2 regions of the uncultured Zhongshania sp. genome follow, and region 2 is predicted to be linked to the other one. Evidence: predicted binding sites of a transcription regulator. Region 2 holds the regulator's gene; the other holds the start of a gene.

Region 1 (12,072 bases), on a different contig from region 2:
TCATTTTCTGCCACGGGTGACGCGCTGCAATATAGGCGCGAGCCGTCTCCGCGATTCGCGCGTGATTCTCGTTCGCGGCGGCGAAAAGCGATTGACTAGTGAACATCAGCAGAATGTTCGCTAGTAAAAAATAAATGTATTTTCCTTTTTTATTCATAGCCATAAAACACGTCAAAGTTTTGTCGTTTTCCAAAAACCTGCAATGCCTATGCCAGTGTTGTGGTTTTTCTGTGCTTGATAGATAGGGGTTTATACGGAGGATGCCGGCTGCCGGAATTTTGCCTATGCGGGAAAAAGAGCGCCGTTTTTTTGGCAAAGCGGTGTTGTGAAGATTTTAACACTTTGTATTTTAAAGGAAAAAAAATATGGCACGAGCCTTGCCTTGTTCGTTAGTGCGCGGCGTTGAAAGCCGGCAAATGGCAAGCTTACAAACTATATCGACAGCCGCCATAAAAACTTTAGAAAAAGTAGGTTTAAAAAAATGTCTATAAATTTTGATAAAGCGCTAGGGATACATGAGCAAGCATTGCAGGTGCGCGATAAGCGCAACGAAGTGCTGGCTACCAATATAGCAAACGCCGATACCCCCGGCTACAAAGCGCAAGACATAGATTTTAAAGCGGTCTTATCACAGTCGGCAGCGAGTGGTAATTCGATGCAGTTAGCAATGCGGACGACAAATAGCGGGCACATACAAGGTATGGGCGCCGCGACTGACGGCTTGCCAATGGATCTTCAATACCGTGTTCCCACCCAGCCATCGCAAGATGGGAACACGGTTGACACCCATTTAGAACAAGCAGAGTTCGCGGACAACGCGATGCGCTACCAAGCCACACTGTCGTTTTTGAGCAGCCGTTTTAGTGGCATGAAGTCTGTATTACAAGGAGGACGATAAGTCATGGCTAATCCTTTGAGTGTCGCCGCATCAGCGATGAATGCGCAAATGCTTAGATTGAATACGGTCGCCAGTAATATGGCGAACGCCGAAACCGTCAGCGGCAGCGAAGATACCGCTTACCGCTCTCGGCAACCCATTTTCTCTACCGTTATGAACCAGCAGCGCGAAGTTGCCGGTGTTGCAGTGACCGGTATCGTGCAAAGTGACGCGGCAGTGGCAAAACGCTACGAACCGGGTCATCCCCAGGCGGATGCGGATGGCTATATCTACAGTTCCAATGTGAACACGATGGAAGAAATGGCAAACATGATGTCGGCTTCAAGGGCGTATCAAAATAACGCTGAAGTTTTCTCTACCACTAAAACTCTCATGCTGCGCGCTTTGCAGCTTGGTCAGCAGTAGGACGTAAATTATGGAACTTCGCACGATAGAAGACCTGCAACTACAGACTGCGGCAAGTAAGGCTAAGAAGGATGCGTCGTCGCTGGATCAGAATGATTTTATGAAGCTAATGCTTCAGCAATTAAAAAGTCAGGATCCGTTTAAGCCCACCGACAACACCGAGTTTATTAGCCAAATGGCGCAGCTAACCTCGGTTAGTGGCATCAGCGAAATGAACACAAATTTAGCGGGTTTAACTCAGTCTTTATATTCCGCGCAACTGCTAGATGCGTCGTCGTTGATCGGCAAAGACGTGCTGGTAGAAACGGATGTCGCTGCGCTGCCGTCAAGTGGCAATGTACAGGGGCAAGTTAATTTGGCGACCAGTACCACCGCTTTAGATATCGATATTCTGGCGCCGACGGGTGAGGTTATTGGCAAAGTTCCCTTGGGGCCGCAGCGCGCAGGCACTGTTGCCTTTGAATGGAATGGCGTCGGTTTGAATGGTGAGCGTATGCCGCCGGGCACATACCAAATTCGCGCTAATTATTTAAATGGCAATACCTTGGAAGCCGTGTCTACCGAAATGCGCAGCGAAGTGCTGAGTGTGAAGGTGCCGGCATCGGGTGGAACACCACAGGTGCAAGTCCAGGGTTTGGGTAGCGTTAGCATGTCGCAAATTATAGAAATTAGCTGAGCGGTAATAGCATCGTTTCGCAAATAACAGAAGTCATTAGACCAGGAGTAAGCCCATGAGCTTTCGCATTGCACTGAGTGGATTAAACGCCGCATCGGCACACCTTGATGTCACCGCGAACAATATTGCCAACGTCAATACCGCTGGTTTTAAAGGTTCGCGAGCGGCATTCGCTGACGTTTATGCAACGTCAAATAATGACGTCACCAAGACTACGCCAGGGGCAGGTGTTCGCTTGAATACCATTACTCAGGAGTTCTCGCAGGGCAATATCGACTTTACCGATAATAATTTAGATCTCGCGATTTCAGGCGAAGGCTTTTTCACCATGAAAGGGACTAGCGGCGTGACTTACACTCGTGCAGGTTCCTTCAGTGTCGATCGCGACGGTTTTGTCGTAAACAACAATTTAGAGCGTCTACAGGTGTTTCCACCTTCTGGTGACGGTAACTTTTCGACCGGTTCTTTAAGTGATTTGGAGTTGCAGGTTTCTGAGAATGCACCTAAAAGCACAGAGCGCGCCCAGATTGGCGTAAATTTACCGGCCAATGCTCCTACGCCTGCCGCGACTCCCTTCGACCCGAGTTTGCCAACCAGCTATAACCACGCGACCTCGATGACGGTATACGATTCCTTGGGTACCCAACACACGGCGACCTTGTACTTTGTTAAAGATGCTGCAGCCAACACCTGGAACCAACAATTGTATGTTGATAACAATGCGGTAGGCGGTTTTAACACCGTTAACTTCAGTAATGCCGGTGAGCTTCAGACGCCAGCATCAGGCCTTATTACCTATCCGTCCTATGACCCAGGTACTGGTGCGGCAGCCATGGATCTGAGTTTCGACTTCACCGCCTCTACACAATATGGCAAAGAGTTTGGTGTAAACAACTTACAGCAAGATGGTTTTACCACAGGACGCTTGACCGGTATTGAAGTTGATAACACCGGTATTGTCTCTGCGCGTTTTACCAACGGTCAGTCTAAGCAATTGGGCAAAGTCGCGATGGCAAGCTTTTCTAATCCCAATGGCTTGCAGCAGCAAGGCGATACTTCTTGGGCAGAAACGTTTGCCTCTGGCAGCCCACGGGTGGGTGAGGCCGGTTCATCAAACTTTGGTCTGCTGCAGTCTGGCGCCTTGGAAAGCTCTAACGTCGACCTGACGTCACAGCTGGTTGAAATGATTACTGCGCAGCGCAACTTCCAGGCGAATACGCAAATGATCTCGACCGCAGACGCGGTGACACAAGCCATTATCAACATCCGATAGTCGCTGAACGACGCGAACTGAGCGGGAGGATTTATGGATAAGTTACTTTTTGTAGGCATGATGGGTGCTAAAAACACCCAGCAAGCGCAAGCCGTAAACGCCAATAACTTGGCGAACGTAAGCACGGCTGGCTTTCGTGGTGACTTTCAAAATTTACTTTCCCGCCAGATTGAGGGTCCAGGTTTGGCCACCCGCTTTAATCCCGTGTTAGAAGGGCAGGCGAGTGATTTTTCAACCGGTGTAGTGACAACCACCGGCCGAGATTTAGATGTATCTATTCGCGGTGATAAAGGCTGGTTTGCGGTGCAGGCCAGCGACGGTACTGAAGCCTATAGCCGCCGCGGTGATTTTCGTATTAGCGCAGACGGCATGTTATTGAATGGCGCCGGTCAGCCGGTGATGGGTGATGGTGGGCCCGTTGCTATTCCAGAGCATGAAAGTTTAATGATTGGCGACGACGGCACGGTATCGATTGTACCGCTTGGCCAAGGAGCTGAGTCAGTGGCCACGGTCGATAGAATTCGTCTGGTAGACGCGGCACCGGCCGACCTTGAAAAAGGTGACGATGGTTTGATGCGTATGCGCAATGGCGGCGTCGCGGAAACCTCTGCAGAGATTCGAATCAGCTCAGGCAGTTTGGAATCGTCAAACGTCAATACAGTCGATGCCATGGTAACCATGATCGCATTGGCTAGACAGTTTGAAATGCAAGTCAAGGTCATGAGTGCCGCTGACTCAATGGCAGAAACAGGCAGCCGTTTGCTGCGTTTGGAATAACAGGTACTAGAGGTAGTTATTATGAATTCATCACTTTGGGTTGCTAAAACCGGTCTTGATGCTCAGCAAACTAAAATGCAGGTTGTCAGTAACAACCTAGCTAACGCGAACACCACGGGCTTTAAACGTGACCGTGCATCGTTCGAGGATTTGCTTTACCAGAATATGCGCCAAGTGGGCGGACAAACCTCGCAGTCAACACGGTCGCCAAGTGGCATGCATGTGGGTACTGGGGTGAGGGTGGTGTCTACTGAAAAGATCTTTCAACAAGGCACTATGACGCAAACCAATAACTCCATGGATGTGGCCATTAATGGGCGCGGTTTTTTTCAAATACAAATGCCCGATGGCACCGCAGCCTACACCCGCGATGGCTCCTTTCAATTGGATGACCAGGGCCAAATAGTGACCAATACCGGCAATATTGTCGACCCCGGCATCACCGTGCCACAGGGTGCATTGAGCGTCACCGTCGGCTCAGATGGGGTGATCAGCGCGGTATTAGCCGGCAATGCTTCGCCGGTGCAATTGGGCAGCTTCCAACTTGCGGACTTTGTTAACGCCTCTGGCTTGCAGGCGCGCGGTGAGAACTTATATATGGAGTCCGCCTCAAGCGGCGCACCGCAAACCGGCACACCAGGCCTTAGTGGCCTAGGTACTATCCAGCAAGGCGCCTTAGAGGGCTCGAATGTTAACGTGGTAGAAGAGCTGGTGAATATGATTGAAACCCAGCGCGCCTATGAAATGAACTCGAAGGCCATCGCGACCAGTGACCAGATGATGCAGTACGTAAACAATAATTTGTAAGAGCGTATCTCTCGGCCATTTTCGAATGGGCTGAAAGGATAGTCTTTATTTATAGACATCGCGGAATACTGATATGAGCAAAACGATAGCAATAAACATACAGCATTTAAGCGCCTTGATGATGGTGGCGATAGTTAGTCTTGTGTCTGCTTGTTCCTCTGCGCCGGCGCGCGATCAAAGTGCTGATTATGAATCTGCGGCACCCGCTGCAGCCGTTGATGACGGCAGCAATATGGGGTCGATCTATCGTTCTGGTTACGGCATGAGTTTGTTTCTAGATCGTCGCGCCCGCCAAGTCGGCGACATCATCACCGTGACCCTTGAAGAGAAGACCGATGCGTCTAAATCTTCCAGCACAGCTACCGGTAAAGAGAGCAATATTTCGGTGCCAACCGTGACCTTGTTAGGTCGTGGCGTAACCCACAACGGCGTACCGATTCTATCTTCCGGCGTGTCATCCGACCAAGATTTTGCGGGTAAGGGCACAAGCAGTCAAAGCAATAGCTTGACGGGCAGTATTACCGTCACCGTCTCTGAAGTACTGCGTAATGGCAGTCTGCGAGTGCGGGGCGAGAAGTGGGTAACGATTAACCAAGGTGAAGAATTTATCCGCATAAAAGGCATTGTTCGCCCTGAAGATATCGGCGCCGACAATGCAGTGCCATCTTACAAAGTGGCGGATGCGCGTATTACCTACAGCGGCAAAGGCGCCTTGGCAGATGCAAATTCTATGGGTTGGCTGGGGCGGGTGTTCCAGTCCGTACTGTCGCCCTTTTGAGGTACACCGTCATGTCAGCATTTATTAAACTAACATCTCTTCGCAACGCACTGATTGCGGCGACGCTTGTTTTGTCTTGTCAAATTCCTACCGCGCAGGCTGAGCGCGTAAAAGACTTAGTGAATGTGGCTGGCGTGCGTGAGAACCAGTTAGTGGGTTACGGCTTAGTGGTTGGCTTAAGTGGTACTGGCGACCAAACCAGTCAAGCGCCATTCACCATTCAAAGTATTCGCAATATGTTGACCGGCTTTGGTGTCCGTGTGCCAGACAATGTTAACCCACAGCTAAAAAACGTAGCGGCCGTGACTGTGCACGCGAGTTTACCGGCGTTTGCCAAACCAGGTCAGACAATTGATGTCACTGTGTCGTCTATCGGCAACGCCGCCAGCTTGCGTGGCGGCAGCCTGCTAATGGCGCCAATGATGGGCGCTGACGGTCAAGTTTACGCGGTGGCGCAGGGTAGTCTTTTAGTCGGTGGATTAGGTGTTTCTGGCGCAGACGGGTCGCGGGTTACCGTGAATATACCCAGTGCTGGTCGTATACCAAACGGTGCGATTGTCGAGCGCCCGGCGCCGAGTATGATGTCATCTAACGGTAAAATTATGCTGAACTTGAAGAAGTCTGACTTCACCACGGCGCGACGCCTGGCAGAAGAAATAAACGCGAAATTCGGTGAAGGTACGGCCAGCGCCATGGATTCAGCGACAGTAAAAGTGCTGGGTCCAAGCAATGCGGATCGCAGCGTGACCTTTATCTCGATGCTTGAAAGTTTAGAAATCACGCCATCTGAAGCGGGGGCGCGTGTGGTCGTTAATTCGCGCACCGGCACCATCGTTATAGGTGGCAATGTGCGGGTTATGCCAGCGGCCGTAAGTCACGGCTCCCTGACTGTATCGATCTCCGAGAGCGTTGAGGTGTCTCAACCTGGCGCCTTCTCTCGCGGCGGCGAAACCGTAGCAGCGCAAAAATCCGATATCAATGTACAAGAGAGCGGTTCGCGGATGTTCTTGCTCGATGCTGGCGTCACCCTCGAAGACATCGTTAAGGCAATTAACAATGTCGGGGCTTCGCCAAGTGATTTGGTGGCCATTCTTGAAGCTTTAGATCAGGCCGGTGCACTGCGTGCCGAGCTCCTGGTTATTTAGACGCTTATTAAAGGCGACGGTGAAATACCATGGACGTTAAGGCAGCGAGTAATTATCACGACTTCTCCGGTTTGGCATCGCTACGCCGCGATGCTGAGTTATCGCCGGAAGAGGCAGTCAAGCCGGTTGCCAAACAGTTCGAAGCCCTATTTTTGCAAATGATGTTAAAGAGTATGCGCGCCGGCGTTCAGGAAAGCGGATTGTTTAGTGATAGCAGCGTGGGTATGTACGAAGAAATGCTCGATAGCCAGTTGTCGGTAACGCTGTCAGATCAAGGTGGCATTGGTATGGCAGAGGCCATTGTGACGCAATTAGTTGGCCCTGCAGAGCAAGCTCCACAGGCGCTCAGCGGAGAGGGCGCGGCGCTGCGTAGTCGTTTGCAACAGCTCGGCGGGATTGAGAAAAGTATTCAGGATTTTAGTCTGACGGCCGATAAGTCGTTCAGTAAATAAGGGGTAAATCATGGGTGATATGCTAGGTAATGCTTTGTCGGGACTGGTGTCTTACCAACGCGCCTTGGCAACCACCAGTCACAATATTGCCAACGCCGACACTGAAGGATACAGCCGTCAGAAAGTGGATTTTGCTACCCGTGTGCCTTCCCAGTCTGGAAATTTAACTATTGGCTCCGGTGTCAAAGTGTCGTCGGTAAGCCGTGTTTACAGTAGTTTTACAGTGGATCAGCTGCGCAGCTCCCAATCTGCTTTCGCGCAGGCAGATGCCTCTTACCAATTGACGACCCAGGTGGATAACGCACTGGCGGATACCGAACTTGGTCTGAGTGCGTCTTTATCCCGCTTTTATAATAGTTTGCAGGACGTTGCCGACAACCCTTCATCTATTTCCGCTAGGCAATTGATGTTGGCTGAGGCGCAGGGCTTGGGTGATCGCTTTGCAGATATGTCATCGCAAATGGACACCTTGGATCGCGAAGTGAATACCCGCGTAAGCGCGTCGATAAGTGACATTAATGATCTCAGTAAGCAGATAGCTGATATCAATTTAATGATCAGTAAAACACAGGGGCAGTTCGGTACAGATGCCAATGATTTGCTCGATCAACGCGACCAAGCGCTGCTAGAGTTAAATGAACTCATTGGCACGACGTCAGTTGAGCAAGCCGACGGCAGTGTTAGTGTCTTTATTGGCAACGGTGAGGCCTTGGTGCTGGGTGAGCGTGCCATTGCTATGCGTACAGTGCCCAATCCTTTCGAGCCGGGTCGGACAGAAATCGCAATGGACGTCGGCGGCAGTCTGGCGGTGATCAGCGGTAGTCTGCGCGGTGGCAGCTTGGGCGGCACCTTGAGCTTCCGCGATGGCGTACTCAACGACACGCGCAATGAGCTAGGCAGAATCACTGTTGCCATTGCCGATACGCTAAATACGATCAACCGCGCCGGTATGGACTTAAAAGGCGCTCAGGGTGGCGCGATATTTTCGGTGCCTGATCCTGATGTCTTCCGTAGTAGAAATAACACCAGCGGTGCTGAAATAACGGCTCAAATAACGGATGTATCTGCGCTCAATGGCAGCAATACCTTGATTCGTTTAGACGGCAGCGGTTGGCGCTTCTTTGACGAAAGTAGTGGTGCCGAATTAACTGGTGTGACCGGCAGTGGCAGCGTGGTAGATCCTTTTGTGGTGGACGGCGTATCGCTCAGCTTAACGTCGGCGGCCGCAGTGGGAGATCAGTTTCTATTGCGTCCAACACGCGGCGCAGCTGAGAACTTAAAAGTGGTGATGACTGATCCTGCGGGCATTGCTGCAGCGGCGGCAACCCGGAGTACCGCTGACCTAAATAATATTGGTTCCGGAAAGATTTCAGAAACTGACGTCGTTGATAGCAGCAATCCGAATCTATTGGACGCAGTTGACATACAATTTTTATCGCCAACCTCTTACCAGATAAATGGTGCAGGTAGCTTTAGCTATGCATCGGGTTCAGACATCACTATCAACGGCAATAAAGTCGTGATTACCGGATCACCACAAGCGGGCGATAGCTTCACGATCGCTGCCAACACAAATGCCTTGGGCGACAACCGCAACCTTCTAAAAATGGCGGGGGCAGAAAGTAGCAAGGTCCTTAATGGCGGTAGCGCGAGTATTCAAGATACCGTAAATGGTTTGGTTGGGAATATTGCTGTAGCAACTCGCAGTGCGCAGATTAACCAACAATCTCAAGAAAATTTGCTTAATCAAACTCGCAGTAATCAGCAGGCAATATCGGGTGTGAATTTAGACGAAGAGGCGGCTAATTTATTGAAGTTTCAACAGGCCTATCAAGCCGCAGCTCAGGCCGCCGGCGTCGCCAATGATTTGTTTCAGGCCCTGATGGGTGCATTTCGATAAGTCGTTTTAACACGGCGAGTCTGCACGGCATAGCGTTGTAGCTAAAGAGAGTAATTCGATGAGAATTTCGACAAGTCAAATGTATACCAACAGCGTGACCAGCATGCTGAACCAGCAATCAAAGCTGGCGGCGACGCAGCAGCAGCTGTCGACTGGCAAGCGTATTCTCACACCTTCCGATGACCCAGTCGGTGCGGTGCGGAGTTTGGAACTAAGCCGCGCGCAGGAACAAACTGAACAATATATGCGCAATTCGGAATTACTAGACAGTCGTCTGCGTCTTGAAGAAAGTGTGGTCGGCAGCAGTATCGACGTCGTTCAGCGTATCCGTGAGCTGACGGTCCAAGCGAATAATGATTCCCAGAGTAACGAGTCGCGCCTATCCATAGCCTCTGAGCTCCGCCAGCAATTAGATAATTTACTGGCATATGCCAATACCAAAGACAGTAGCGGCCATTTCATTTTTGCGGGATACCAAGAGGGCAGTGCACCATTCTCAAAAACCGCTAATGGCTATAGCTACAACGGAGACGATGGCCAGCGCCAATTGCAGATTGGACCCTCACGTCGCATGGCGGACGGTGATCCCGGCTCTGATGTGTATATGAGTATTCTCAACGGCAATGGCCAATTTATCGCCAGTGCCGCCGATGGCAATACCGGAACCGGCATTATTAATGCTGGCAGCGTTGCAAACGTCCAAGCATTCAGCCACGACACGGTGAGTGTTCGTTTTAATAGTGAAACCCAATACGATATTTTGGATAGTGGCGGTGCGGTTATCGATTCCGGCGACTACCTCAGTGGTGGCGACATCCAAGTCGCGGGTATGTCGGTGAGTATAAAAGGCACGCCGGCAGCAGGAGATGAATTCACGCTTGCGCCCTCAAAGCGGCAAGATCTGTTTTCTATGGTCGAGGCGCTAGCGCTGTCTCTAGAAACGCCACGTAAAAACCCGACTGAACGAGCCGATCAGCACAATGAAATAAACACTGCCCTTAGCAGTTTTGACCGTGCCATTGACCATCTTATACAGAAGCAGTCCAGTATTGGCGCGAGAATGGAGTCCTTGCAGCGTCAAACTGATATAAATTCAGGTGCCAGTTTGCAAATATCTGAAAACCTGAGTTTGATTAACGATTTAGACTACGCTGAAGCAATCTCTAGATTTAGCCAGCAGCAGGCGGCATTGCAGGCTGCCCAACAGGCATTTGCTAAGACCCAGGGCTTATCGTTATTTAATTACATCTAAACCCTCGATGCTGGTTCGAAGGATTCGAGCTGGCATCAAATACTTCCCTTCCTTTGTACTCTTCCTCAAGCAACTTTTAATAGCACTTTAATTTTAGTTTTAAAATCTTAGGTCGATATTGCTAAAGCGTGCGATTTTTCCGGCGAAAACCGCATAAATCCTTGATTTACGAAGGGCATTACGGATCCAAGTGCGTACATCTACTTACTAAATAAACTTAAAGATCTCCCTGAAATCTCCGTTATATGGGGTGAAAGCAAAATACAGCCAATCGGGCTGGTGCTTAATCAAAGACACTTAGTCTTTATACCGCATAGAGTGGAAAGGAGATTTACCATGGCCCTAAGTATCAACACCAATGTTGCGTCACTGAATGCACAGCGTAACCTGCAAAAGTCGCAAGAAACATTGAACACTTCATTGCAGCGCCTTTCTACTGGCCTGCGTATCAATAGCGCGAAAGATGATGCGGCTGGTTTGGCGATCACTACACGCTTCACAACCCAAATCAACGGTTTGAACCAAGCGGTTCGTAATGCCAACGACGGTATCTCACTAGCCCAAACTGGTGAAGCGGCCATCGACGAAATTACTAACAACTTACAGCGTATTCGCGAGCTAGCGGTTCAGTCAGCTAACTCAACATACTCTGCCTCAGACCGCGCGGCACTGGACTCAGAAGTACAGCAACGTCTAGCTGAGATCGACCGTATCGGCAGCCAAACTTCCTTTAACGGAACCAAACTTCTCGACGGTAGCTTCGGCAGCGCCAGCTTCCAAGTAGGTGCCAACGTCGGTGAAACCATCAGCGTTAACTTAGCCACAGGTGTTAAATCTAACCAGATCGGTCAGATTGCTAGCGCAACTGGTATAGCTACATCAGATGCACTTCCAGCCAATACCTTGAGTATTGCAGTGGGAGATGGTGATGCAGTGGTAATCGACGCGTCTACAGCAGGTAATGGCGCTGGCCAAACCGCAGCGAGCGCATTCGCTAAAGCCGATGCGATTAACTCAGCCGGTGTATTTGGCTTGAGCGCAACGGCAACCAACGAGAGCACTCTAGCCTTCAGCGCTATCGGTGGCGCGTCTGGTAATACATACGCCCTGACCATCAACGGTGTAGACGTGTTCGACGCAGCCACTGACGTATCTACCGCTGTTGATATCAACTCCTTCGTCAACACAGTTAACCAGAAATCGGTTGAAACTGGTGTAACAGCTTCGGTATCGGGTACAGATGTTATCTTCACCTCCGCAGATGGTCGTGAAATTGCCCTTGACGAAACTAGTGCAGTTGGCGGTGTGGGTGACGACACAAGCTACGGCTCAGTGACCTTGTCATCTTCAGACACCATCACAGTTGTAGGCGGCACTACCATCGGGGTAGCTGACGGCACCGTTGCTAAAGACACAACGACTTTGTCTTCGGTATCAGTATCTTCGGTAGCAAACTCGAATGACGCGATACAGCGTATCGACTCAGCGCTTAATTCGGTAAGTACACTGCGCAGCGAGTTCGGTGCAGTTCAAAACCGCTTTGAATCAACGATCACTAACTTGCAGACAATCTCTGAAAACCTGTCTGCATCACGTGGTCGGATTCTGGACGCTGACTTCGCTGCTGAAACGGCAAACCTGACTAAAGCGCAAATCCTGCAACAGGCTGGCACCGCCATCCTAGCCCAGGCTAACTCGCTTCCACAGGC
Region 2 (12,072 bases):
GACGAGGCCATGCGATTGGGCGGTGCGGTATCTAACTTGATCCAACATCGTTTGCCGCTTGTGTGGTGTGCCAATGGCCCTCGCGTCCCACAGAATTTGTCAGCAGCCGATGCTGGTAAATTAATCAATATGGCCGTGCGCATGGCAAAAGCCTTTGAAGTTCGTCGCAATGGTCAGCAGAGCGCGCCGGAAGAACAGGCTGCGTCAGAGTCAGTGCCTGCGGCTGTTGTCGCGTCGGCAGCTCCTCAGCGCGGATCAGCCCTAAATGTGCGGGTGTAGGCTAGACTGAGTTTAATAGTTAGTGATATTGCGTAGATCAATTGAAAGACGACAGATTTACCATAGAAGAACGATAGTTTGAGAGTCCGCAGCCTGCACGGAGCGGAAAAAAATGTATCGGGAGAGCGATAAAAACAATGAATGCGGTAAAAGTCATAGCGGTCAGTAGTGGTAAAGGTGGTGTTGGTAAAACCAATGTATCAGTAAACTTGGCTTGCCAATTAGCTCGGCGCGGTAATCGAGTATTGCTGATGGACGCTGATTTAGGTCTCGCCAATGTCGATATCATGCTGGGCCTCAAGCCCAAATGGAATTTATCCCACGTGCTCGATGGCAAGTGCTCAATCGAAGATATTTTGCTTCCGGGGCCCGACGGTATCTCAATTATTCCCGCCGCCTCTGGTATCAAGAAAATGGCTGAGTTGGGCAATGATCAACACGCGGCGATTGTTCGCTCGCTAAGCGCGCTTAGCGGCGATTACGACGTGATGATTGTCGACACCGCTGCGGGCATCTCGGACAGCGTTATTACCTTTAGCCGGGCCAGCCAATATGTCTTGGTGGTGGTAACAGACGAACTAACATCGATGGCAGACGCCTACGCCTTGATCAAAGTCATGAACCGCGACGCCGGCATCAAGCGCTTTAAAGTGTTGCGTAATATGGTGAATAGCTACGATCAAGCCCGCGACGGCTTTGAGCGCTTAAACGAAGTTGCGCAGCGCTTCTTAGACGTCACCTTGGAGTACGCTGGGTTTATTCCCCGCGATCCCTATTTAATCAAAGCCGATACTCGCCAGAAAGCCGTCAGTGATTTGTACCCTGGTGCTGAGTCTTCATTGGCGTTCCGGCGTTTAGCTGAAACCGTCGACAAATGGCCAATGCCCACGGGTCCCAGTGGCAATATCGAATTCTTCGTCGACCGTATGTTCTCCAAAGAAGAAACCGCAGGAGCTGCGATGTGAACGGGCACTCCGCCTACTTAAATGTGCAATACGGCAGCCGCGAAGAGCTGGTGACCCGTCATGCGCCTTTGGTTAAGCGAATCGCCTACCACCTCGTGAGTCGCTTACCGGCCAGTGTAGAAGTCGATGACCTTATCCAGGCTGGCATGATTGGCCTGCTGGAAGCGGGAAGCAACTACCAGATGGATAAAGGCGCGAGTTTCGAAACCTTCGCCAGTATTCGTATTCGCGGCGCCATGATTGATCAAATGCGCCACAGCGGCTGGGCGCCGCGCTCGGTTACTCGCCAACTGCGGGAAATGAGCGAAGCAGTCCGCAAAGTCGAAAGTCGGCTGGGGCGGGAAGCCAGTGGCAATGAAATCGCCGAGGAAATGTCGATTTCCCTGGACGAATACCATGAGCTTTTGCGCGATACCAGCTCGGTGCGTTTGTTTAGCCTGGATCAAATGAGCGAAGGCGAGCACGACACAATTGAAGTCGGCGGCGGTGATGACCGCTACGCGCCACTCGAAAATGTATTAGAAGACGATTTTCAAAGCGCGTTGGCCAGTCAGATAAATGCCTTGCCAGAGCGAGAGAAATTAGTGATGGCGCTGTACTACGAGAATGGCCTCAACCTTAAAGAAATAGGTGAGGTCATGGAGGTCAGCGAATCACGGGTGTGCCAAATCCACAGCCAAGCCATCGTCCGCCTAAAAGGCAGGCTAAGCGAGTGGACTGCGGCATAGATCCAGAAACAAAGAATAGCGCTGCAAAACGCGGCAGACTAAGGATTAACAGGAAGAAACGGCAATGACTACTTATGACTATCTTGAATTCCCCATGAAGTTTATTGAATGGTGTCAGAATTTATCAGAGGCGTCGATGCTGGGTTTGGTGCTCAGCTTAGTGGGCATTGGCCTGTTAGTGTATATGCGTAAAGCGCGTCGTAGGGATCAGGCGAGTAGTGAAGCGATGCAAACCCAAAACGCAGATGCCGTAGTGATCGCACTTGAACGCAAAATTGAACTGCAGAATTCCGCCATGGCCATACTCGGCGAGCGGGTTTCTGCGCTGGAAGAATATTTAGAAATGCTCGGTGAGCGCCAGCAACGCAGCGACGCTGACAAAAAAGACAGGCGTTTCTATCAACAAGTGAGCGTAATGGCCGGGCAGGGAGTCGCGGCACCCGAATTAGCCCAGCGCTGCGGCATCACTGCCGGTGAAGCAGATTTGATTATGGCCTTGTCCAAAAAAGCGCATTGAGGGTGCGCTGAGCTGAGCATCTGCGGCGCTATTTTTTAATTATATTTCTTCTGGTATCGATTTTTTCGCCCAGCTGGGCGACCTACTTCTTTTTATGTGAAAAAGAAGTAGGCAAGAAAAGCACACCCCACTCACTCGCCCTTCGGGTTCCCTGCGCGTCGACTAAATTTAATGGTAAAACGCTGCGGAACTCGCTTCGCTCAGACAGTCCTCGCCAGGAGCCTTACCATTAAATCTATTCGATGCTCGGCGAGCTCAAAGGGGTAACTGCGGCACTTCGATTTGGTCCTTTAGACTCACTGAGTGCGTTAGTTTTACTCTGACTCCGAACCTATGATCGCTATAGTCCGACGGATCAGCCGCCGCTCAGCGCTTGAAAAATAAAAAGAGTTCCGTCTTCGGGCACGCGATCTGAAAGCGTTTTTCGGTCAATCACAATGCTGTCGTTAATGCTTAAATTAACATGGCGGCGCAGGGCGCCGCGCTCATCTAGAACATAGTGACTAAAGCCCGGTGCCATCGACTCTACCGCTTGGATAACATTCGCCACTGATCCGGCGGGCACAGTGATTTTTTGATCCTGTAACTGCGGAAAGAATCGAAATAAATGGCGGGTCATTTCAACGCTAGCCATGGCGATTAAGCAAACCTCACGGAATAGACCGGTGGCAAATTATTGGCAAGACACTGCCAGTGCTCGCCACGGTCTTCCGACAGATAGACATTGCCGGTCGTGCTGGCAAAACACACAACATCATCGGCCACGTCTAGTCCGTGCCGTAATACAATGTCGTAGGCATTTTGCTGAGGAAGCCCATCACGAAAGGTTTGCCAGGACTCGCCGCCATCTGTCGTTCGCGCCACAAACAAGCCGCCATCGATTGCCATGCGTTCGGAGTCGGCGACGGCGGGTACCACCCACGCGGTGCGTCCGTCTTTATTATCCGCCGGAATATCTGATATAGTCGCACCCGAAAACCTAAGGGGTGGCTGCGGCCTGAGATGCGGAGGACTTGAACAAGTCTGAACTGCAAACCCTTGAACCTGATCCGGTTAATACCGGCGTAGGAATAGGTGCAGTTTCACATCCTCTTCTAGCGCGTGCCGGGTCTCTTATTTTGTTATTTATGAGAGAACCATGAATCCTTTATTTACCTCAAAACCCACTCTTTGGTCTGTTGGCTTTGCCTGCTTCGTCACAGCGAGCACTGCTTATGCCGCCAGTTCTGACGTCGCCAAACGTGCCATTACACCTGAAGAGGTGGTGGTGACCAGCCAGTTTAGAGATAGCAGTTTGCTGGATTTGGCCGCGACGGTTAGCGTGTTTGATGCCGCCACGATTGAGGCGCGGGGCGCCAATAATATTGAGCAGCTATTAAACCTTGCTCCCAATGTGAATTTTTCTAGCGGCGCCTCGCGCGGGCGTTTCTTTCAGATCCGCGGTATTGGCGAGCGCAGCCAGTTTATTGATCCGGTGAGTCCGTCGGTGGGTTTGATCATTGATGGTATTGATTTCAGTGGTTTGGGCTTGGCTGCTAGCACACTGGATATTGGCCAAGTAGAGGTGTTGCGCGGTCCACAGGGAACCGTCTACGGCGCTAACGCCTTGGCCGGTTTGATCAGTATGAGCAGCAATGCGCCGAGCGCAGATACTTTTTTGAAAGTGTCGGCCGAGGTCGCCGATTACAACGGTAAAACCCTGGGCGTGGTCGCCAGCGGGCCATTGAGTGAACGTCTTGGCTACCGTGTAGCTCTGAAGAATCAGCAGTCCGATGGCTACATCGAGAACGTATTTTTAAATAAAGACGACGTTAATAATATAGATGAGTCTGTGCTGCGCAGTAAGTTGAGATTCGCTGCCAGCGATACTTTGCAGCTAGATTTTAATCTGCTGTATTTGGATGCGGATAATGGCTATGACGCCTTTTCTCTATACCAAAATCGTAAAACCCAATCTGATGAACCCGGCAAAGACAGCCAGGAAACCTTTGCAGGGTCGATTATTACGCAATGGTCTGGTAGTGCATGGTTTAACCTTGAGGCGGTATTGAGTGCAGCTAGCTCTGAATCTGAATACAGCTACGATGAAGACTGGAGCTATGTGGGATTTCATCCTGACGAGTACGTCTCGACCGATAGCTATTTGCGGGATAGAAACAATATCACTGCCGATGTTCGGTTTATCTCAAACGACGCATCTATGCTGTTTAACGGAAGCACCAGTTGGGTGGTTGGCGCGTATATACGTGAGGAAGATGTAGATCTGGATCGCAATGCTAACTTCAGCAGCGAATTTAACACTGAGAACCATGCCGTTTATGGCCAGCTACAAACGGCGTTAAACGACAAGCTGAGTTTAGTGACTGGCTTGCGTTTTGAGCAGCGCAATGCCGATTACAGCGACTCCTTGGCGGTGAGCTCAGATAAAGACGAGGACCTGTGGGGTGGTAACCTGACCTTGGAATACCGTCACACCGACAGCACGCTGTTCTATGGAACCATCTCTCGCGGCTATAAGGCGGGCGGGGTGAACGGTCGAATTATTTCTGCGTCTGCGAGCAACTCGGATATTACTCCCGATCTGTTTGAATTCGATACCGAGAGCATGATCAATTACGAAGTCGGCGTAAAAGGGGCTTGGTTAGACCGCCGCTTACAAGCCCAGGTGGCGGTGTTTTATCAGGACCGCAGCGATGTGCAGGCAAAACAATCCATTTTTGACCCTGCTAATTTCTCCTTCGATGATTTTCTTGCCAATGCGGCGGGCGGCGAAACCACGGGTCTTGAAGTGGAATTAAATTACCTTGCCAGTGACTCCTTGCGCTTCTTTGCGGCAGCAGGTGTGCTGAGTGCGGAGTTTGAGGATTTTGTCAGCAAATCCCACGTTAACGCCAAAGATGACAACAACGGCGTTCCTTTATCGCCAGTAAACTTAGGTGGCAGGGAAGTGGCTCATGCACCTAATTACCAATTCTTTGTGGGCAGTGAAGTGTCGTTGATGCCTAACCTAGTCTTGCGGCTTGAAGTAGAAGGCAAGGACGAGTTCTATTTCTCTAACAGCCACAATGAAAAATCTAGCCACTATGAATTGTTTAATGCGCGTCTAACGTACTACGCCAGCAACTGGGATGTGTCTGTGTGGGGCCGCAATTTGACAGATAAAGACTACGAAACCCGTGGTTTTTACTTTAGTAATGCCTTTGGCAATAACCCGGCCAATGGTTATGCGCCTGAGGCCTACTATCAGTTTGGCGATCCAAGAGTGTTTGGCGTGTCTGCAAACTACACCTTTTAAGGAGATGACATGAAGCTTTCTGTTGAAATAAGCATGTACCCGCTTAAAGATGAATTTATTCCCGCGATCCAGAATTTTATTGATCGCCTGAATACCCATCCGGCTTTGAAGGTGCTGACCAATACCATGAGTACGCAGGTGTTTGGTGATTACGACGTGGTTATGGATGTATTAAAAAAAGAAATACGTTTGTCTTACGAACAATTTGGCCGCGCTATTTTTGTCTGCAAGTTTATCGATGGCGATTTAAGCCCAGTGGCCAGCGATGTTTGACGAGCAGTTTGCGAGTGCGATAACGGGTGCGCTCGCGGCCATGTCCTGGTGGGAGCTTGGCGCGGTAGCGCTGGCTCTTGCTTATCTGATACTTGCTATGCGGGAAAATAGCCTTTGCTGGTATGCCGCGTTTATTAGCACCTCAATTTACATCTTTCTGTTCTGGGATGTGAGCTTGCTAATGGAGTCAGCACTGCAGATTTTCTATTTGGCGATGGCGGTGTATGGCTGGTGGCAGTGGCGCAAAGGCAGTGAGGGGCAGGAGTTGCAAATTCACTGCTGGTCGCTGCGAACCCATCTGTTGGTTTTTAGTGCAGTAGGCGTGTTAACGCTGGTGTTTGGTTATGTGCTCTCCAACAACACCCACGCCGAGTTGCCGTATTTGGATTCCTTTACTACCTGGGGTGCGGTGGTCACAACGTATATGGTCACTCGCAAGGTGCTGGAAAACTGGATTTACTGGATTGTCATAGATGGGGCGTCGGTGTATTTGTATATAGATCGTGAGTTGTATTTAACTGCGCTGTTATTTGTTTTGTATGTCGTCCTAGTCGTGATTGGCTTTTTTCAGTGGAATAGGATTTATCAGCGTGAGCGTTTGGCCGCTACTACTGCGTAAACATTTTATTATAGCTACATTGTTGTGAAGACCTGGCTATGAGTTGTTCATTGGCAGACATTATCCCCGAGGATTGGACGCTTTGGAGTAAAACCAAGCCCCAATGCCTTAAGCCTTTGTTGGGAGGTTTAACAAATAAAAGCTACTTAATTAGTGCAAGTGACGGTGACATGGTGTTGCGCTTGAACTCAGCAATTAGTGAGGCACTGAATTTAGACCGAGCCACCGAAGCTGAGGTCCTTGCGCTGGCGCATCGCGCTGAACTATGCGCGCCTTTGGTTCATTACGATGCCAATCATCAGTATGTGGTAAGCCATTTTGTGGGGGGGCAGCACTGGCAAGCGAATGAGGCTGGCTTGGTCTCGTTGGCGGCTATGTTGCGACGTATTCATGCACTTCCGCCTGTAGCGTCACACTTAGATGTACATAAGAAAGTGGCTAGCTATTGGCGAGCGATAGATTCAAAAGCGGAGTTTACGCCTGAATTGCGCGCTTTAGCGGAACAGGTGAATTCGCATATTGAGCGTGCGACGGCACTTAGTGACGGTGTTTATCTTTGTCACAACGATTTGTTACTGGAAAATTTAATTGTTGCAGATGATGGTCAACTATATGCCATTGATTGGGAATACGCGGCGATGGGCGACGCTTTTTACGAGCTGGCCGTGGTGATAGACGGCCACGGTTTGAACGAATGGCAGCAACAGCTATTGATGACCGAGTATTTGGCGCGCCCGGTGACTGACACTGACTGGCAGCGACTGCGTCATTGGCGGGTTATCTATCGATATTTAACGGTGTTGTGGTACGCCGTGCAGTGGTCGAGCGGGCGAATGGCTAATGCAGAAACGGCTCACGATATTGTTGAGCAAATTCATAACATTGAAGCCTGGTAGGGCTTATTTAAAAAATAATGACTATTTCTTCCTGACAATTGCTTCTCCCATGCGTTTATAGCTATGACCGCGCTAAAAACCAAGGAGAATGGCCATGTCGTATACCCATATTTCAAAACTCAAATTCAGTCTTACACTCAGCTTAATGCTGGCGGTGATAGGTGTAATTTACGCCTTTTCCACTTTCCGCGACGTTGACGTCAGCGATATAAAACTTACTGCTGGGACTGAGTCCCACGCGATAAACGAAGTTGATCCGCTTGCGCTCAACGACTATGCAAGTCAGCCGCCAGCTGACGCACCAGCAGCAGGCAATTACTCTGCAGTGAAGCCGAGCATCGCAAAGCCTGCTGCTAAGGCGAAAATGGAGAGTGAGGCCTACGATTTGATGGAGCAGCGGCATATAGTTTCTGGTCAGGCAATGTCGATGATGACGCGACATATTGCGCCCCAGCTTGCGCCGCAGCCAGCACCACTTGATCGAGAAAATTACGCCGCCAAAAACGAAAATCGGTTTTTGTCCGTTGCGCTGTCGCCATTATCGACTTTTGGCTTAGAGGTGGATTCAGCGAGCTATTCAAATGTACGCCGCCAAATCAATCAAGGTGGCGTGCCGCTGCCATCAAGCGTGCGCTTAGAGGAAATGGTTAATTATTTTGACTACAACTTCCCTCAGCCCAGTGATGGCCATCCGATATCTGTTATGTCTGATTACGCCGTTGCGCCCTGGAACCCGAAGCATCGTCTAGCAATGATCGGTGTAAAAGCCAGCGATGTGACCGCAAGCAGTGATAAAGGCGCACGGATTACCTTCTTGCTGGACACATCAGGATCAATGAATAGCAGTGATAAATTGCCGCTGTTGATTCGCAGTTTTCAGACATTACTGGCAAACCTAAAGCCCCAGGATCAGGTCGCGATTGTGACTTATGCAGGCAGCGCGGGATTGGTGTTGGCACCAACACCTGTAACGGAGAGTGAGCGAATTCATCAAGCTCTGGCCAATCTCAGCGCGGGCGGTTCGACGGCGGGTGGTGCAGGCATTCAGTTGGCCTACGATGTTGCCCGCAAGCAGTACGATAAAAACGCGACTAATCTCGTTATATTGGCCACCGATGGCGATTTTAATGTGGGTGTGAGTAGTGACGGTGAGCTGAAGTCGATGATTGAGAAACAGCGCGAAAGTGGCGTTTTTCTGAGTGTGATTGGCATGGGCAGCGGCAATTACCAAGACGCTAAGATGCAGGTGCTCGCCGAGGCTGGCAACGGTGTAGCGCATTATTTAGATTCCGACATAGAGGCGCAGCGGCTATTTGGATCGGAGTTAACTCGCACTCTGCATATCGCGGCCAAAGATGTCAAAGTACAGATTGAATTTAATCCCGCTGCGGTTGCGCAGTATCGTTTGCTGGGTTATGAATCCCGGGTAATGAATGCGGAGGATTTTCGGGACGATAAAAAGGACTCTGGCGAAATTGGCGCCGGACACTCGGTGGTCGCACTTTACGAGATTATTCCCGCAGGCACCGGTGAGACGCCTGATATTGAGCGCCGCTATCAAACCAGTCTCCCAGCCGGCAGCAAGGATATGGAACTGGCTTATGTGAAGTTGCGCTACAAGCAGCCCGACGGTGACAAAGGTATTGAGTTTGATCACCTGATGACCACCAAAGCTAAAGCTATCGAGGCGGCGAGCGTCGATTTACAGTGGGCGTCTGCGGTGGCTGAATTGAGTCTGCTATTATCTGAGTCTGAGCATGCGGGATCGTCAAGTCTGCAGGGTGTTTTACACCGTGCCAAGGCGGTCACCTTTAAGCAGGCTGACGCTAAGCGTGCGGAATTTATTCAACTGATTGAACGACTCACTCCGATGGTGCTGGCGCAAGAGTAATGGCAGACGATATTGAAAACTGGCTAAAGCGGCTGGCGGACCCCGCCGCATGCGAATCCCCAAAAGAGCGGGCGGTTATGGAGGCCGTTCGCTCGGGTTTGCGGGCGGCGGGTTCACCTGGACAAGCAGATGAACTTGCCCTTAAGCGATTGCATCAGCGTCTTGCCAGTGAAGGTCTTTACGATAAAACTGCCACGCCATCACGATCGTTACCTCGTTCCAGGCGTCTGCAATTTGTTGGCTACGCGGCGGTCTTGCTTGTAGGTGTCAGCCTGGTTATTAACTTTGGAGTGATTGATAAGCCTTTACATGAAGCTGCACTGCAAGAGTCAGAAGCGCGCTTTAGCAAGGTTGAATCAGCTAAAAAGGCATCGCCCGCATTTAGCGATGCGATGATCGCCGAGGAGCGCGAAGCGACGATGCAGAGCGAGATTGCTGGTCGCGCAGAGGCCGAAGAATCACCCGCTATGGCCGCGCCGGCTAAGCCACAGGCGCTCTCTTCGCCGCCTAAACAGCAAGCTCTAAGCGAATATCGCGTTCAGGGATTTGCGGCAGACATGGCAGAGTCCAGGCTTATAAGGGATATGGCGTCAGAGGTTGAGAATGCAGCACATCCAGTAAGGCTGACTTTAAATCCAGTTCAATGGCAGGCGTTATTGGCGTTGAATCCAGAGGTGCTTTCACTCACTAAAGGCGATCAAGAGGGTTCTTGGATACTTGTTCTTTATGACGAAGCAGCAAAGGCGCAATGGTTAGCGAAGCTGCCTGAGGCGTCGAAGGATGGTGAGTGGCCGATAGACGTAGAGCTTAACATTGAGGTCATTATTAGCGATGACTAATTTAAGCAATGCGGATGTCGATGCGCTTATTATTGACCTGCAGCAAGGCGGCGATACCCGCAAGCGAGCCGTCACCCAGCTCTACATAGCTTTTGCTCAAAAAGTGACCCAATTCCTTAAACTTCGGGGCGTGCCATTACACGAGGCTGAAGATGTTCTTCACGACATTTTTATATCCTTAATCGCCCGTGCAGAAAACTTTACCGCGATGGGGCAGGGGCGTGGTTGGGTGTGGTCGGTGGTTCGATCTAAGCTGGCTGATCGCTATCGCAGTTCAGGCAAAGCTACCGAGTATGTGGATGGTAATGATGCTGTGTTTGACGCCGGACACTATGAAAACGACAGCTACGATGAGGGCAGATTAAAGGCCTGTATTGAAGGGCAAATGTCAGCTTTCACCCGCGACCATCCGGACGGAGCGCAAGCCTTGTCATGGGTAATGGACGATGAATTAGATCTTCGTGCGGTGTCGGAACTGCTTGGCCGCAGCTACGGCGCGACCCGCGAATTTATGAGTCAAATCAAGCGCAAGTTGCGCGTCTATATAGAGAAGTGTCTGACAAACTAACTCTCAATTTACGGTGGTTAATGATGGCTAAGCAAAAAAGCCGCACTGGAAAATTCAGTGCGGCTTTTTGGTTTTTACAGCGTGAACTAACTTGCTAACCGTTCGGCTTCTGCGCTATTCGATGCAGCCTGCACCGAGGCATTGAGTACCGCTTGCAACGAGGCCGAAATGACATCGCGATGTTTTGCTATGCCGATATAGCGTTGGTTGTTAATCGACAAATGAACATAGGCGATAGCCTGGGAATCTGTGCCGCTGCCCAAGGCGTGTTCGCGATAGTCCAAGATCTCAATCTTGTCGCCGTACTCATTTTGCCATGCATCAACCAGTGCGCTGATGGCGCCATCGCCATGACCTTTTAAAACAGTGCTGCCGGATTGATTTTTAAAGCTGAGGCTCAATACGTCTTGGCCGGCATTCTCTGTGTTGTCCTGGCTCACAGAAAAGTTTTCAATCCGAATATCTTTGTGCGCCTGCAAATAGTGAGCGTCGAACAATTCCCATATTTGCGCCGACGTCACTTCGCCCGAAATCTCTTCTGCGCGCGCTTGCACCATGCGGCTGGCATCGATTTGCAGCCAGCGCGGCAATTGCAGGCCGTAGTCGTTTTCCAGCACCCAGCTTACGCCGCCTTTTCCAGACTGGCTGTTAATGCGAATGACCGCTTCGTAGCTGCGCCCTAAATCGGCGGGGTCAATCGGCAGATAGGCCACCTGCCAATGTTCGTCGTCTTGCTGTTTACTCAGGCATTTGCGGATAGCGTCCTGATGACTGCCAGAGAATGCGGTAAATACCAGCTCGCCCGCATAAGGGTGGCGTGGGTGCAGCGGAATGGCTGTGCAGTGTTCGACCACTGCGATGATTTCGTCCATATCCGCCAGATTCAGACCGGGGTCGACACCTTGGCTGTATAGGTTCATCGCCATGGTGACAATGTCCATATTGCCGGTGCGCTCGCCATTGCCAAGCAGGGTACCTTCAACTCGATCTGCGCCTGCCATGACCGCTAATTCACCTGCGGCAACGCCACAGCCGCGATCATTATGGGTGTGTACGCACACGGTAATATCTTCGCGGTACTGGGTGTGATTGCAGAACCACTCCACTTGGTCGGCAAACACATTGGGGCTGGCACACTCGACAGTGGCGGGCAGATTAATGATGATTTGATTGCCGCTGTCTCGCCATTCCGCAATCACTGC

Evidence for each region. The regulator FliA, encoded in region 2, starts transcription of late flagellar genes. The targets are predictions, from matches to a motif close to TAAAGTTATNNNNNNNNCGGCCGATANCC.
Region 1: the regulator FliA is predicted to act here: its motif matches at 10,582-10,610, upstream of AAC007_RS11165 (flagellin).

What each region holds. Positions count from the first base shown of each region.
Region 1 covers NZ_CAXBHN010000011.1:94,043-106,114, forward strand. The annotation lists gene flgA (flagellar basal body P-ring formation chaperone FlgA) at 1-163, opposite strand, end outside; gene flgB (flagellar basal body rod protein FlgB) at 482-898, shown strand; gene flgC (flagellar basal body rod protein FlgC) at 902-1,303, shown strand; gene AAC007_RS11120 (flagellar hook capping FlgD N-terminal domain-containing protein) at 1,314-1,979, shown strand; gene flgE (flagellar hook protein FlgE) at 2,035-3,252, shown strand; gene AAC007_RS11130 (flagellar basal body rod protein FlgF) at 3,286-4,029, shown strand; gene flgG (flagellar basal-body rod protein FlgG) at 4,051-4,836, shown strand; gene flgH (flagellar basal body L-ring protein FlgH) at 4,910-5,614, shown strand; gene AAC007_RS11145 (flagellar basal body P-ring protein FlgI) at 5,626-6,759, shown strand; gene AAC007_RS11150 (rod-binding protein) at 6,789-7,211, shown strand; gene flgK (flagellar hook-associated protein FlgK) at 7,222-9,111, shown strand; gene flgL (flagellar hook-associated protein FlgL) at 9,170-10,363, shown strand; gene AAC007_RS11165 (flagellin) at 10,700-12,072, shown strand, end outside.
Region 2 covers NZ_CAXBHN010000026.1:20,712-32,783, reverse strand. The annotation lists gene flhF (flagellar biosynthesis protein FlhF) at 1-279, shown strand, start outside; gene AAC007_RS15600 (MinD/ParA family protein) at 408-1,244, shown strand; gene AAC007_RS15595 (RNA polymerase sigma factor FliA) at 1,241-1,972, shown strand; gene AAC007_RS15590 (DUF2802 domain-containing protein) at 2,037-2,489, shown strand; gene AAC007_RS15585 (MoaD/ThiS family protein) at 2,845-3,123, opposite strand; gene AAC007_RS15580 (hypothetical protein) at 3,129-3,377, opposite strand; TPP riboswitch at 3,462-3,577, shown strand; gene AAC007_RS15575 (TonB-dependent receptor) at 3,628-5,784, shown strand; gene AAC007_RS15570 (YkoF family thiamine/hydroxymethylpyrimidine-binding protein) at 5,794-6,057, shown strand; gene pnuC (nicotinamide riboside transporter PnuC) at 6,050-6,676, shown strand; gene AAC007_RS15560 (choline kinase family protein) at 6,715-7,572, shown strand; gene AAC007_RS15555 (von Willebrand factor type A domain-containing protein) at 7,667-9,463, shown strand; gene AAC007_RS15550 (hypothetical protein) at 9,463-10,302, shown strand; gene AAC007_RS15545 (sigma-70 family RNA polymerase sigma factor) at 10,295-10,870, shown strand; gene leuA (2-isopropylmalate synthase) at 10,957-12,072, opposite strand, start outside.